Regions from separate parts of the Thalassospira sp. SM2505 genome, predicted to be linked through region 3. Evidence: predicted binding sites of a transcription regulator. Region 3 holds the regulator's gene; each other region holds the start of a gene.
What was found. The regulator PhoB, encoded in region 3, activates phosphate uptake and scavenging genes when phosphate is short. The targets are predictions, from matches to a motif close to TNTCATAAAACTGTCA.
Positions count from the first base shown of each region.

Region 1 (5,091 bases), 170 kb from region 3:
CTAAAGTGGGTGGCCAAAGGTGTAGACCCTACGAAAACTGCCATTTTTTGATGAATTTCTGGACTGATTGCAAAACGATTTGGACGCAATGGGCATTGGAAAAAACGGGATCGTGCTAGACATAATACAACAAAATTACAACACATAGCTCTGCGGTTGATCGTCAATCCGGCAGGGCATTCAGGGCAACGCTGATATTTCTCTCTGGGGGAGAACATGTATTCAGTCGAAAAACACCCGGCGCGTCGAAAAGGAGAAATCAATTTCTCGGATCCGGGGCGCGACTGGGGGCCGGCCAGCCATATTGTGCCCGGCCGAAGGATCAACGAACCGAACTATCAGGCCTGGCACAGTCCGGTCGCGCTGCTTGCACGATCTCGTGCCGGATTTGATCTGATCCGGAAAAGCCACAAGGAAAGTCTGGAAGCCACGCCGCCATCTGATGCCTACGAGGAAATGGCAATGGCAATGGTCAAGACGATCGGCGACAGCGTCACTGTCCTTAAAAGTATTGCCGATATCATGCCGGTGCTCGAAAGAATGCTGGCAGGACGTGACGGCGAAGGCATTCATGAAGAGGCCCATCGTCCCGATCCGCAAACCCTGTCAGATTGCGGGCACACACAGAGTGAAGATTCCACCCGGTGCTGGTCATCTGACGTCATGGTCGAAATCCACAATCTTTGTGCCCAGAACCGCCAGTCTGGACCCGCACACGCCAAAGCCATCCGCCGTTATGGTGCCGATCCTGAACCGGAAAATGACATCCTGCCACCGCTTCGATATTTTACCGACAAATAGGTGTCCGTGACGGGCCGTCTGTTTAACGAAAATATCCGCCGGGCGTGCGACCCGTTGCCTTGCGAAACATCGCAATGAATGCCGATGGCGTTTCGTAGCCAAGATCAAGGGCGATCTCGGTAACCGGTCGATCATTTGCCAGTTTTTCCAATGCATAAAGCAGCCGCAGTTTTTGTCGCCAGTCGCGAAACGGCATGCCGGTTTCGCGCAGGAACAAACGTGCCAACGTACGCGACGACGCACCGCAAATCCGTGACCAGTCATCAAGCGTCCTGTTATCTGCCGGATCGGCCAGCAACTCGTCGCAAATCTTTGCAAGGCGCAGGTCCTTGGGGGCAGGCAGATGCAGGTTTTCCTGATCAGGGGCGCGTAACTGGTCAAGCAGCACCCGCATCAGACGCCCCTCGGCACCTTCTTCATCATATTCGACAGGAATTTCTGTCGCCGCACGGATCAACTCACGCAAAAGCGGGCTGACATCAAGAACCATGCAACGATCCGGAAGGTCGACTGGTGCATGGCGGTCGATATAGATGTGACGAGCCCGGGTAAAGGTCGCATGACTTACTGCATGTTCAAGATGCGGCGGCACCCAGACGGCACGTTGGGGCGGCACGATCCAGATACCGGCTTCGGTCATGACTTTCATCGTTCCTTCTGATGCATAGATCAGCTGGCACCAGTCATGGCTGTGTGCGCCGATACTGTATCCGGCGGGAACGTCGCTCATGCGGACATAAATCGGGCGAGGAAGCTCTGCCGGGCGGGGGCGAATATGACGTGCTTCGTCGGTCGGGGTCGGGCGATGCATCTACAACCACCGTTGTGTCTGGTTTGCGATATATGATGGCAGATTATCGTAAGACAGACGGCCTGCAACAGGTTTAATTTGGTCGCATTCCAAACGAACAACAGTTGTGACGATGGTCCCGCCACCAACGCGGCCCTGTCCGGGGAGAAAAAATGTCCAAGGAAGAACTGATACCAGAGGCCAGTAATCACGCCGCCCCGATTGGCGAGGTGACGGGTGAGCATACGGCAAGCATCCCTGTCTATAAGGGATGGCGTAACCCCGAAGTGCTCCTGATTCTGATGGCTGCAGCGATGCCGCTATCCTTTTCGACCTGGATGGCGCTTTTGAACAACTTTTCGGTTGAGATGGCCGATTTTACCGGGCGCGAGATCGGTATTTTGCAGTCCCTGCGCGAAATTCCGGGTTTCCTTGCCTTTACCGCAATCTTTGTATTGCTGGTACTGCGTGAACAGACCTTTGCCCTGTTGTCGCTGCTTGTTCTGGGCATCGGTGTTGCGATCTCGGGATATTTCCCGACGGTGATCGGGCTTTATTGCACGACGGTGCTGATGTCGATCGGCTTCCATTATTTTGAAACCATGCAACAGGCCCTTTCGTTGCAATGGGTCAAAAAGGAACGCACCGCCATCGTGATGGGCAAACAGCTTTCGGCGAAGTCGATCTCGTCACTGGTGATGTTTGGCGTTGTCTGGCTGATGCTGGAAGTCTTCGCAATTGAATATCGCTATGTCTATCTGTTTGGTGGTGCATTGACGGTCATCGCGGCACTGTTCGTCTGGGGAGCGTTCCCGAAATTTGCCGACGCTCATCCGCAGACCAAGAAGCTGATCCTGCGCAAACGCTATTGGCTTTATTATGCCCTGACCTTCATGAGCGGTGCGCGGCGTCAGATTTTCACGGTGTTTGCGGGCTTTCTGATGGTCGAGAAGTTCGGCTATGACGCGGCAACCATCACGTTGCTGTATCTTTTAAACCACGCGATCAACATGTTCCTGGCGCCCAAGATCGGCAAACTGATCAGCAAATGGGGCGAACGCCGCGCATTGACCTTTGAATATATCGGTCTGTTTATCGTGTTCGTCTCTTATGCTTTTGTCGAGAACCATGTGATTGCCGGTGGTCTTTATGTCATTGATCATCTGTTCTTTGCCATGGCAATCGCCATCAAGACCTATTTCCAGAAGATCGCCGATCCGGCTGATATTTCGTCAACGGCGGGGGTGAGCTTTACGATCAACCATATTGCTGCGGTCTTTATCCCGGCTGCATTCGGACTGCTCTGGCTGATTTCACCAAGTGCAGTCTTCCTTGCTGGGGCAGTAATGGCGTTTGTGTCACTGGTCCTTGCCCTTAATGTCCCGAGTGACCCTGAACCGGGTAACGAAGTGATACGGGGCTATAAATCCCCTGAAGCCTTGCCAGCCTGAACAAGCCGTTTTGGCGGATAACTTCAATCAGGAAACGCCCGTGCAGATCGCGCGGGCGTTTCTATTTGTATTTGCCCCATCTTTTTCGCAAAATCTTCAAAACCTGACCATCTGAACAAGAATAAAGTAAAGCGACCGAGCACTCGAACAGGGAAAAGACACATGACATCCTTCCTCAAAGCGCGCATGCGCAAGACAGGCGCAACTGCAATCGGACTGTCGCTGGCACTGTTAAGCGGTACAGCACTTGCCGACAGTTCAGTTTCGCTGCGTATTCTCGAGACCACCGACATTCACACTCACCTGGTCAATTACGACTATTACCGGGATGGGGAATCTGACACGGTTGGTCTGGCAAAGGTCGCGACCTTGCTCAAAACCGCACGCGGTGAAGCCATGAACGTTGTTTTTGTTGATAACGGCGACCTTATTCAGGGTAACCCGCTTGGCGATTACATGGCCAAGGAGCGCGGTCTCAAAAAGGGTGAAATTCACCCGGTCTACAAGGCGATGAACCTTCTTGATTATGATGCCGCCAACCTTGGTAACCATGAATTCAACTATGGTCTTGAGTTTCTGGGGAACTCGATTGCCGGTGCGAATTTCCCTTATGTCAGTGCAAATATCTTTGTCGATGATGGCGATGGCAATGCCGAAAATGACAAACCCTATTTCGAACCCTATGTCCTTCTCGACAGGGAATTTGTCGATGATGAAGGCAAGTCGCACAAGGCGAAGGTTGGTGTGATCGGTTTCGTTCCGCCACAGATCATGCAGTGGGACAAGGCCAATCTTGAAGGCAAGGTCTTTACCAAAGACATTGTCGAAATGGCCGAGAAATATGTACCGGAAATGCGGGCAAAGGGGGCCGATATCGTCATTGCCGTTCCGCATTCGGGACTTTCGACCATGGAACGCCATGGCATGGAAGAAAACGCGACCTATTACCTTTCAAAGGTTGATGGCATTGACGCGATCCTGTTCGGGCACGCCCATACCGTCTTCCCGTCCGAGGCCTTCGCCGATCTTGAAGGCGTTGATCTTGCCAAGGGGACGATCAACGGTGTTGCTGCGGTCATGCCGGGCTTCTGGGGCAGCCATCTTGGCGTGATTGATCTCAAGCTCAATGTCTCGGACGCGGGTGAATGGACAGTTGTCGACAGCCTGTCGGATGCACGCCCGATCTATCAGCGCGAAGGTCGGACCATCACCCCGCTGGTCGAAGCTGATCCGGAAATCATTGCCGCAGTCAAGGAAGAGCACGAAGCAACCATCGCCTATATGCGCGAAGGTGTCGGCACGACCTCGGCCCCGATCAACAGCTTCTTTGCGCTTGTCGCCGATGATCCGTCGATCCAGATCGTGACCAATGCCCAGAAATGGTATCTCGAAAAGATCCTGAACGGCTCGGAATATGATGGCATTCCAATCCTGTCTGCCGGTGCGCCTTTCAAGGCGGGGGGGCGTGGCGGACCGGACTATTTCACCGATATCCCCGAAGGCAAGATTGCACTTAAAAACGTCGCGGATCTTTATATCTATCCGAACACGGTGCGCGCGGTTTTGCTTGATGGCGACCAGGTCCGCGAGTGGCTTGAAATGTCGGCAGGCCAGTTCAACCAGATTGACCCCGCCAGCCGTGATGAACAGCCGCTGATCAATCCGGATTTCCCGACCTATAACTATGACGTGATTGACGGGGTGACCTATCAGATTGATGTCACCAAACCGGCCCGGTACAACAAGGCTGGTGAATTGGTCAACGCTGACAGTCATCGCATCGTCAACCTGACTTTTGAGGGCAAACCGGTCACGGCCGACCAACAGTTTGTTGTTGCGACCAATAACTATCGCGCCAGCGGCGGCGGACATTTCCCCGGTCTTGACGGATCGACCATCATTGTCGAGGCACCCGATGAAAACCGCACGGTTCTTGCCAACTATATCCTGACCGAAAAGGAAATTGATCCGAAGGCAGACGGCAACTGGACCTTTGCGCCGATTGGTGATGCCAACAAGGTCACGTTTGTCACCAGCCCGAAAGCATCG
Region 1 covers NZ_CM142731.1:1,120,167-1,125,257, forward strand. Annotated here, with positions in the region: gene ACTU44_RS05035 (hypothetical protein) at 217-801, shown strand; gene ACTU44_RS05040 (AraC family transcriptional regulator) at 824-1,612, opposite strand; gene ACTU44_RS05045 (MFS transporter) at 1,765-3,042, shown strand; gene ACTU44_RS05050 (bifunctional 2',3'-cyclic-nucleotide 2'-phosphodiesterase/3'-nucleotidase) at 3,205-5,091, shown strand, end outside.
Region 1: a site for PhoB is predicted at 3,126-3,141, ahead of ACTU44_RS05050 (bifunctional 2',3'-cyclic-nucleotide 2'-phosphodiesterase/3'-nucleotidase). Genes of this name have one in related genera too.

Region 2 (5,091 bases), 1.1 Mb from region 3:
CATCAAGCTGCAGAACGGGGACATTCGGGTCCTCTTCATTCAGGGCGCTACCGCGGCCTGACAGGGACGGGTTGGTCATGAAATACTGGTGTGACGAAAACGCCTTTTCACCGGCTTCGCAGCGTTCATAGGAACCGTCAGCTTGCAGGTACCAAGCCTGTGCCGTGTCTTTGAGGTTGGCAATCATGATCTGTTCAACAATCTGGCGCTGACAGGTCGGATTTTCAACCGGAACAAGGGTTTCAACACGACGGTTCAAATTACGCGGCATCCAGTCCGCAGACGAGATAAATGCCTTGGCCTTGCGCGACGGAAGCTTTGCCCCATTGGCAAAGACCACAATACGCGAATGTTCAAGGAAGCGACCGACAATTGATTTGACCCGGATATTTTCCGAAAGCCCCGGCACACCCGGACGCAAACAGCAAATCCCGCGCACCACCAGTTCAACATGCACACCGGCCTGGCTTGCCCGATAGAGCGCATCAATCACAACCGGATCGACCAGACTGTTCATCTTGGCCCAGATGCCACATGGCTTGCCAGCCTTGCAGTTTTCGATTTCCTGATCAATATGGGTCAAAAGTGTCGGGCGGAGTGTATGCGGGGCAATCGCGATCTTTTCAAGGGAACGCGGGGTCGCATAACCGGTCATGAAGTTAAAGATGCTTGCCGCATCGCGCCCCAAAGCCGGATCGCAGGAGAAGAATGAAATGTCGGTATAGAACTTTGCGGTGATCGGGTGATAGTTCCCGGTCCCGAAATGGACATAGGTTTTAAGGCCGTGGGTTTCGCGGCGGACAACCAGCGACACCTTGGCATGGGTTTTCCAGTCAAGGAAGCCATAAACCACCTGACAGCCGGCACGTTCAAGGTCGGCCGCCCAGCGCAGGTTGGCTTCCTCGTCAAAGCGGGCCTTGAGTTCGACCATGGCGGTGACGGATTTACCGGCCTCGGCAGCCGCAATCAGGGCTTTGACAATCGGGCTGTTTTCCGAGGTACGATAAAGGGTCTGCTTGATGGTGACGACATCCGGGTCGCGTGCAGCCTGAAGCAGGAACTGCACCACCACGTCGAAATCTTCGAACGGGTGGTGAACCACAAGGTCCTTTTTGCTGATGGCAGCAAAGCAATCACCGCCAAAGTCACGCACACGTTCCGGGTAACGCGCCGCATAGGGGGCAAACAAAAGGTCATGATGCAGATCGGAATCGATCAGCTGTTTGACATCGACGACCCCCAGAAGGCCGTCAACCTTGACGACTTCTTCAAGGGCGACATCAAGTTCATCAATGACAAAGTCCAGAAGGTCTTCGGGGATTGCCGCATTGACCTTAAGGCGGATGATGCTGCCGCGACGGCGACGTTTCAGGGCGGTTTTGAAAACGCGCACCAGATCTTCTGCTTCTTCCTCGATCTCGACATCCGAGTCACGGATGACACGGAAGAAGCCATGTTCGATCATGTCAAAGCCCGGGAACAGCTTGCCAAGATACAGCAAGATCGCCTGTTCGACCGGAAGATAGCGTTCATTGCGACCCGGCAGACGCAGGAAGCGCCCGATCTTTTGCGGGACCGGGATCAGGCCGCGCATATTGTGCCCGTCAGCCGGATCAAACAGCTGCATCACAATGGCAAAGCCAAGGTTGGGAATGAACGGGAAGGGGTGTGACGGATCAATGGCAAGCGGTGTCAGGGTCGGGAAGATTTCGCGCATGAAATAGCCATCAAGCCATTTGCGGTCCGTCTGGGTCAGGTCGGACTGATCAATGACCGAAATGCCCTGTTGTTCCATTTCACGGCTAAGCTGTCGCCAGATGCGTTGCTGATCCTGCATCAGCTGGTTGGCATCAAAGGTAATGGCGCGCAGCTGCTCGGACGGGCTCATACCATCCTGACTGACCTTGGTCATGCCTGCGCGCAACTGACCGACAAGACCTGCGACACGCACCATGTAAAATTCATCAAGGTTGCTGGCCGAGATCGACAGAAAGCGCAAGCGTTCAAGCAGCGGGTGCCCGCTATTCTGGGCTTCTTCAAGAACGCGATTGTTGAAAGCCAGCCACGAAAGTTCGCGGTTTATGAAACGGCTTTCCGAATCAATGGTGATCGCGCTTGATTGAACTGCAGCGGCGTGTGTCACGCTATGCCTCCTGCGGATTGAGGGAATGTCTTTGAATTTATGCGACAGTTCCCGGTTGCAAATGGAGTATAGGATAACTGTTTGCGCCCGTGCAATTTTCTTAAATTTATGTGTCAGTTTTTCTGATGGCGCTACAGGCTTCTATATGGCATGGAAGAACACCGTTTGATCATCATTCATGGCTGTAAAGACCGAAGACATGAAGACGTTGCTGTTGCTCAGGCATGCAAAATCAAGCTGGTCCGACCCCGGTCGGGCCGACCATGACCGTGAACTCAACCGTCGCGGCGAAAAGGCGGCACCATTTATGGGGCGTTTCCTGCGTGAGCAGGCCCTGATACCTGATCTTGTCTGGTGTTCGACGGCGGCCCGCACGGTGCAGACACTTGGTCTTCTGGGGCGCGATTTTGCCACCCATGCCGATGTGATCTATAGCGAAGATCTTTATATGGCCGGTGAAAGCGTGTTGCTTGAAAGCCTTCATCACACCCATGAAGACGCGACGTCGGTGATGTTTATCGGTCATAATCCCGGTATCGAGATGTTTGCGCAGGCACTGTTCGGGGCCGGGGACGCCGAGGCCCGAGATGCAATGGCGCGCAAATATCCGACATGCGCGCTGGCGCATTTCAAATTTGATGTGGAAAGCTGGACGGATATCACCTTTGGCTCCGGCACCCTGATCGGCTTTACCAAGGTCAAGGATTTGCAGGCAATCAAGGTCGGATCGTGACGAACTGGCGATCTGCAAGTTGGTGATATGCAAGACGGGCACTTGACGCGCCGCCTTCGAGAGCGTTTTATACCGCGGAAATTTTGACGCCGCGTATGAACGGCAGTGAACACATCACCGCGAAACGTTCCGAAAATGTCGGAACGGGTCTGTTGTGGTGCGTTTTTTGTTTGACAGCGCGGGTCTGGCATGCACCTTTGCGGCCAAATTGGCGGCCCAAAATATAAAGCAACCTGGAATGACAATGCATCCTTATCGCTCACATAATTGTAATGCGCTGCGCGCGACTGACGCAGATGCGGAAGTTCGTCTGTCTGGCTGGATTCACCGTAAGCGTGACCACGGCAACCTTCTGTTTGTTGACCTGCGCGACCATTACGGCATCACCCAGGTCGTGATCGACATTTCCAGCCCGCTGTTTGAAACGCTTGATAAAGCGCGCGCCGAAAGCGTGATCACGGTCGATGGCAAGGTTGTCAAACGTACTGCGGAAACCATCAACCCGAATCTGCCGACCGGCGAGATTGAGGTTTATGCATCGAATATCGAAGTTCAGTCCGCGGCTGAAGTTCTGCCGATGCCGGTCTTTGGCGACGTTGAATATGGCGAGGAAATCCGCCTGCGTCACCGTTACCTTGATCTGCGTCGCGAAAGTGTTCATTCGAACATCGTTCTGCGTTCGAAGGTCATTTCGGCCATGCGTCAGAAAATGACTGCACAGGGCTTCCTTGAAATCCAGACCCCGATCCTGACGGCAAGCTCGCCGGAAGGCGCACGTGACTTCCTGGTTCCGTCGCGTATGCATCCGGGCAAGTTCTATGCGCTGCCGCAGGCTCCGCAGCAGTTCAAACAGCTTCTGATGGTTTCTGGCTTTGACCGTTACTTCCAGATTGCACCGTGCTTCCGCGATGAAGATGCACGTGCTGACCGCTCGCCGGGTGAATTCTATCAGCTCGACTTCGAGATGGCCTTTGCCACCCAGGAAGACGTGTTCGCCGCGATCGAGCCGGTTCTCTATGAGATCTTTGTCGAGTTCGGCGGTGGTCGTGATGTTACCCCGTTCCCGTTCCCGCGTATTCCGTTCGATGAATCGATGGCGAAATACGGTTCGGACAAGCCGGATCTGCGTAACCCGCTTCTGATTTCCGATGTAACCGAGCCGTTCCGTGGTTCGAGCTTTGGTATCTTTGCCTCGAACATCGAAAAAGGTTCGGTCGTTCGCGCCATTCAGGCAACCGGTGCCGCTTCGCGTCCGCGCAGCTTCTTTGACAAGCTGAACTCATGGGCACGTGACGAGGGTGCGGCTGGTCTTGGCTATATCGTTTATGGCGAAGACGGCGAAGCAAAAGGCCCGATTGCCAAGAACCTTGATGCCGATCGTATTGCGCAGATCAAGGAAATCGCAGGCGTATCGAACGGCGATGCTGTGTTCTTCGTGTGTGACAAGGCCTTGGCTGCGGCCAAGTTTGCAGGCAAGGTCCGTGACAAGGTCTGTGACGAACTTGAACTGCGCGAAGAAGGTATGTTCAAGTTCTGCTGGATTGTTGACTTCCCGATGTATGAGGAAGATGACGACGGCAAGATCGAATTCAGCCACAACCCGTTCTCGATGCCGCAGGGCGGTCTTGAGTCGCTTGAAAACATGAACCCGCTTGATATCAAGGCCTGGCAGTATGACATCGTGTGTAACGGTATCGAGCTGTCGTCGGGTGCCATTCGTAACCACCGTCCGGACATCATGTACAAGGCGTTCGAAATTGCCGGTTACGGTCAGGACGTGGTCGAAGAACAGTTTGGCGGCATGCTTAACGCGTTCAAATTCGGCGCACCGCCGCACGGTGGTTCTGCCCCGGGTGTTGACCGTATCGTCATGTTGCTTGCTGACGAGCCGAACATTCGCGAAGTCATTGCCTTCCCGCTGAACCAGCAGGCACAGGATCTTATGATGAACGCGCCTTCGAATGTCGAAGACAAGCAGCTTAAAGAACTGCATCTGCGTGTTCAGCTGCCGCCGAAGGCGAAAAAAGACTGATTATGTTTCGGGGCTTCGGGCCCGGATATATCATGTGATGAACGGCCCGGGTTTGTCCGGGCCGTTTTCTTTTGTGCCAACTGGTTACCTAATATTAACTGCCGATGCGCCAAAGTACCGCGAAGATAACAAATTTGATCCTTCGGGGGATGGCCTGTGAAAAAGATACTCGTTGTGGCTGCA
Region 2 covers NZ_CM142731.1:2,067,769-2,072,859, forward strand. Annotated here, with positions in the region: gene ACTU44_RS09560 (RNA degradosome polyphosphate kinase) at 1-2,143, opposite strand, end outside; gene ACTU44_RS09565 (SixA phosphatase family protein) at 2,322-2,876, shown strand; gene aspS (aspartate--tRNA ligase) at 3,121-4,908, shown strand; gene ACTU44_RS09575 (SPOR domain-containing protein) at 5,065-5,091, shown strand, end outside.
Region 2: a site for PhoB is predicted at 2,244-2,259, ahead of ACTU44_RS09560 (RNA degradosome polyphosphate kinase). Genes of this name have one in related genera too.

Region 3 (5,091 bases):
TGTTTGCGATTGGGACCCTGTTTGTCGTTCTCGCCGCCAGTACCCTGACCGAGCTTTCCGGGCTTTCAATGGCACTTGGTGCCTTTATCGCGGGCGTGATGCTCGCCGAAACGGAATTCCGTCATCAGATCGAAGCCGACATCGCGCCGTTTCGCGGTGTGTTCCTGTCGCTGTTTTTCATGTCGGTCGGCATGTCGGTCAATGCCAATGTCGTCTATGAGCAGTTTGGCAGCGTCATTTTGTGGCTGATCGGGCTGCTGATCATCAAGACGGCCGTTCTGTTTGTCCTGTCCCTTGCCATTCGGTTTGAACGCGGATCCGCACTTCGTGTTGCCATGAGCCTGGCGGCTGGTGGCGAGTTTGCCTTTGTGATGTTCTCTCTTGCAGCGCAAAACGGTGCGATCCCGCGTGATTTGGCGGCCATATTGATCCCGGTGGTCGCGATTTCCATGGCGCTTACCCCGACTTTGATTAACCTCGGGCACCGGATTGAAGAAAAGCTTCATCCCAAGGAAGACGACCAGCTTGGTCCGATTTCGGATGAAACAGACGGAATTCATCAACATGTTCTGGTGATTGGCAGCGGCCGTGTTGGTCGCGTTCTGGCGCGCCTTCTTAAAACCCGGAACATTCCCTTTATCGTTCTTGATAGCGACGCCCAACAGGTCTCACGGGGTCGTGCCGAGGGACTACCTGTCTTCTTTGCCGATGGATCACGCCCGGAAACATTCAGGGCAGCCCACACCGACGAGGCCCGCATAGCCGTTGTTGCCATGGGTAATCCGCATGCGACTGAAAAGACCGTTGCGCTTTTGCGGCAACATTATCCGCATCTGAAAATCTTTGCCCGTGCCCAGGACATCACCCATATCGGCCCCCTGTCACGTAGCGGTGCGGATGCGGCCATCCCGGAAGTACTTGAAACCGGCCTTCGGCTTTCGGATCACGTCTTGTCGGCCTGTGATGTACCACAGGAAGATATCGACGCCGAAATCGCCAAGTTCCGCCGTGCCGACATGCTGTTGATGAACGAACTGGCCCCACGGACCCAGCGGAAAAAGGTTCCTGAGGCCCCCGCGGCAGCAGAACCGGCATCAGTTGCGGAAACCAGCCCCAAAGCAGATGCCAGGTCGGAAAACAAACCCGAAACGGCATCACAGCCCCCGGCAAAGAAAACGGGAACGCGCAGGGTTGCCGCCAAGAAGACCCCGACGCGTAAAACACCGGTAAAGTCCGCAACGGCCAAGAAAACAACCTCGACAAGTTCAGGTCGGGTACGCAAGACAAAGCCCGAAAACGATCATTAAAGGCAAAACCCCCGCTGCCATTGGCAACGGGGGTTTTGTTTTTTCTGAAACCGGATAGATGATCTTTGCTGAGATCAGAGATCAGGCTGCGGTTTCTGAATCCAGCGCATAACCGGCGGCACGAACCGTACGAATGATATCGCGGGTGCCTTTGACATCATTGAGCGCCTTGCGCAGACGACGGATATGAACGTCAACCGTGCGGGTTTCAACATAAATATTCGGTCCCCAAACAGCATTCAAAAGCTGCTCGCGGGAGAACACACGCCCCGGATGCTCAAGGAAATAGCGCAGAAGACGGAACTCGGTCGGGCCAAGATGGATGGCCTTGCCGTTGCGGCTGACACGGTGTGCTGCGAGATCCATTTCGATATCGGAATAGACCAACTGCCCTTGTGGTTGCGCCGGACCGGACCGACGCAGCAGCGCACGAATACGGGCAAGCAACTCGCCAATTGCGAACGGCTTGGTGACATAGTCGTCAGCACCGGTATCAAGACCACGGATACGATCGCCTTCTTCGCCACGTGCGGTCACCATGATGACCGGCAAATCGCGGCTTTCGGGCTTGCGACGGATCTGGCGGCAGACTTCAATCCCCGACATCACCGGCAACATCCAGTCCAGAAGGACAAGATCGACATGCGTTTCCGCAAGGATTTTCAACGCTTCGTCACCGTCACCGGCTTCGACTACCTGCATCCCCTCACGTTCGAGGTTGTAGCGCAACATGGTTACGATTGCAGCTTCGTCCTCGACGATAAGAACCGTTGGGTCCATCTTCCTATGCTCCAGTGTCACTCATTCGGTTCGACGACAGCAAAGTTCGCTGCATCATTTTTTGGCCGGTCAATTGCCGGCAGGTCTTCGCCTTTGATCCGGTAATAGATCGTCTCGGCGATATTGGTTGCATGATCGCCAATACGTTCGATGTTCTTGGCGATGAAAAGCATGTGGGTCGATGCCGTGATGTTGCGCGGATCTTCCATCATGTAGGTCAGCAATTCGCGGAACAGCGAATTGTACATATCGTCGACTTCCTGATCGCGGGCCCAGACACGCTCGGCCTTTTCGGCATCGCCTTCGATATAGGCGTCCAGAACGTCCTTGATGATTTCCTGCGCCAGCTTGCCCATGTTCGGGATCACCTGAACCGGACGGATCGGCGGAATCTGGTTAAGAACCTGCGCGCGTTTGGCGATGTTTTTCGCCAGATCACCGATACGCTCCAGATCGTTTGACAGCTTGAGTGCGGTCACGACCTGACGCAGGTCATCTGCCATCGGCTGGCGCAAGGCCAGAAGACGCACGGCGAAATCCTGAACTTCCTGTTCGAGAATATCGATACGGTGATCCGACAGAATGACTTTTTCAGCCAGTTCGGAATCCCGTTTGACAATCGAACGGATCGCAGAGATCAGCTGACTTTCTGCAAGCCCGCCCATCTGCGAGATGATGTTGTTCAGACGGGTCAGTTCCTCGTCGAACGAACTTACGATATGTGTTTTGTCGTCAGCCATTTATGCGTGCTCCTCGTGTCGCTGCTTAACCGAAGCGACCGGTAATGTAACCCTTGGTGCGTTCGTCTTTCGGGTTGGTGAATATCTGATCTGTTTCACCAACCTCGACCAGCTTGCCAAGGTGGAAGAATGCGGTCCGCTGCGATACACGTGCAGCCTGCTGCATGGAGTGTGTCACGATCACGATGGTGTAGTTCGAACGCAGCTCGTCAATCAGCTCTTCGACCTTTGCCGTAGCAATCGGATCAAGTGCCGAGCACGGCTCATCCATCAGGATGACTTCCGGGCTGACCGCAACCGCACGCGCGATGCAAAGGCGTTGCTGCTGACCACCGGAAAGGCCGGTTGCCGGTGACTGCAGACGATCCTTGACTTCCTTGAGCAGACCCGCACGTTCAAGCGAGGTCATGACGATTTCGTCAAGTTCGTCACGCGAATTGACCAGACCATGGATACGCGGTCCATAAGCCACGTTGTCATAGATCGATTTCGGGAACGGGTTCGGCTTCTGGAACACCATCCCGATACGTGCACGCAGCTGAACAACGTCGATGCGCTTGTCATAGATGTCACGACCATCAAGGGTCACTTCACCATTGATGGTGACACCATCAATGGTGTCATTCATGCGGTTCATGCACCGCAGGAAGGTTGACTTGCCACAGCCCGACGGACCGATCAGCGCGGTGACCTGGCGTTCAACGATATCAAGATTGACGTCAAACAGGGCCTGGTTATCGCTATAGAAAAGATTAAGGTCACGTGCCGTCATTTTCGGGCTTGAGACCGACGGCTCTGCCGTCATTGCGCTCTGGGATACAGCAGCCATTTTACCACTTCCGTTCAAATTTTTTGCGCAGATACACAGCCAATCCATTCATCAGGATCAGGAAGGCCAGCAAAACCATAATCGCAGCCGAGGTTTTCTCGACAAAGGCACGTTCCGGGCTGTCTGCCCACAGATAGATCTGGACCGGCAGAACCGTCGCCGGATCAAGTGCACCACCCGGAATGTCGACGATAAACGCCACCATACCAATCATCAGAAGCGGTGCCGTTTCACCAAGTGCCTGTGCCATACCAATGATGGTACCGGTCAGGATGCCGGGCATTGCCAGCGGCAGGACATGGTGGGTAACGGTCTGAACCGGTGATGCACCAAGACCAAGGGCCGCCTGACGGATCGATGGCGGAACCGCCTTGATCGCCGCACGCGATGCAATGATGATCGTTGGCAAGGTCATCAGGGCCAGCGTCAGACCACCAACAACCGGTGCCGAACGCGGCAGATGCATGACGTTAAGATAAACCTCAAGCCCCAGCAGACCGAACACGATCGACGGAACAGCTGCAAGGTTGTTGATATTGACCTCGACAATTGTCGTGAAGCGGTTTTTCGGTGCGAATTCTTCAAGATAAACCGCTGCAAGAACCCCGATCGGGAACGACAGGGCAAGCGTGACAAGCAACGTATAGAACGAACCGACCGCAGCCCCCCAGATACCGGCAAGTTCCGGTTCACGGGAATCCCCGCTGGTAAAGAAGCGGGCATGGAACTGCTTTTCAACAGCACCGGATGAAACCAGTGTGTTGTACCAGCTGATTTCCTTGTCATTCAGGCGACGGCTGCCTTCATCAACATCGGCATCAATATAACCTTTGTTGAGCATGTCGAAATCATCGCCCGAAATCAGCCAGACCTTGCGCGTCTGACCAATCAGGTTCGGATTTGCCAGAACCCGTTCACGCAGATCATAGGATGCGCCACCCGAAACGACGTCATACAGGTCGCGCTTGTCGCGACGGCTGGTGACTTCCGGGAAGCGGTCACGCAATGCCTGTTTGATCAGACCATCGAAGTTGGCCTTGCCGATCACTGCGGGATCGCCGGTACCTTGCGGATCGATTTCAGCCGGATCGAAATGAATTTCAAGCTGAACATAGGTCTGGAAGAACGCACTATAGCCCTTCGAGCCAATAGAGAACCCCAGAACGAACAGGGCCAGAAGCGCAATACCGATTGCGCTTAGTCCATAAATCTTGAAACGGCGTTCAGCTGCGTAACGCTTTTTGATGTTCCGCGCGATCTTCGGACTATCCCAGTCAACGGGCTTGTGCATTTTATCCGAAATCACCTTTGCAGCGGCTCTGTCTTCCATGAGGGATGCCATATCAGTCATATTTCTCGCGATACTTCTGAACTACCTTAAGGGCAAATACGTTCAGGCCCAAGGTGACAAGGAAAAGAACCAGCCCCAACGCAA
Region 3 covers NZ_CM142731.1:955,165-960,255, reverse strand. Annotated here, with positions in the region: gene ACTU44_RS04285 (cation:proton antiporter domain-containing protein) at 1-1,307, shown strand, start outside; gene phoB (phosphate regulon transcriptional regulator PhoB) at 1,389-2,087, opposite strand; gene phoU (phosphate signaling complex protein PhoU) at 2,105-2,827, opposite strand; gene pstB (phosphate ABC transporter ATP-binding protein PstB) at 2,853-3,656, opposite strand; gene pstA (phosphate ABC transporter permease PstA) at 3,658-4,947, opposite strand; gene pstC (phosphate ABC transporter permease subunit PstC) at 5,000-5,091, opposite strand, start outside.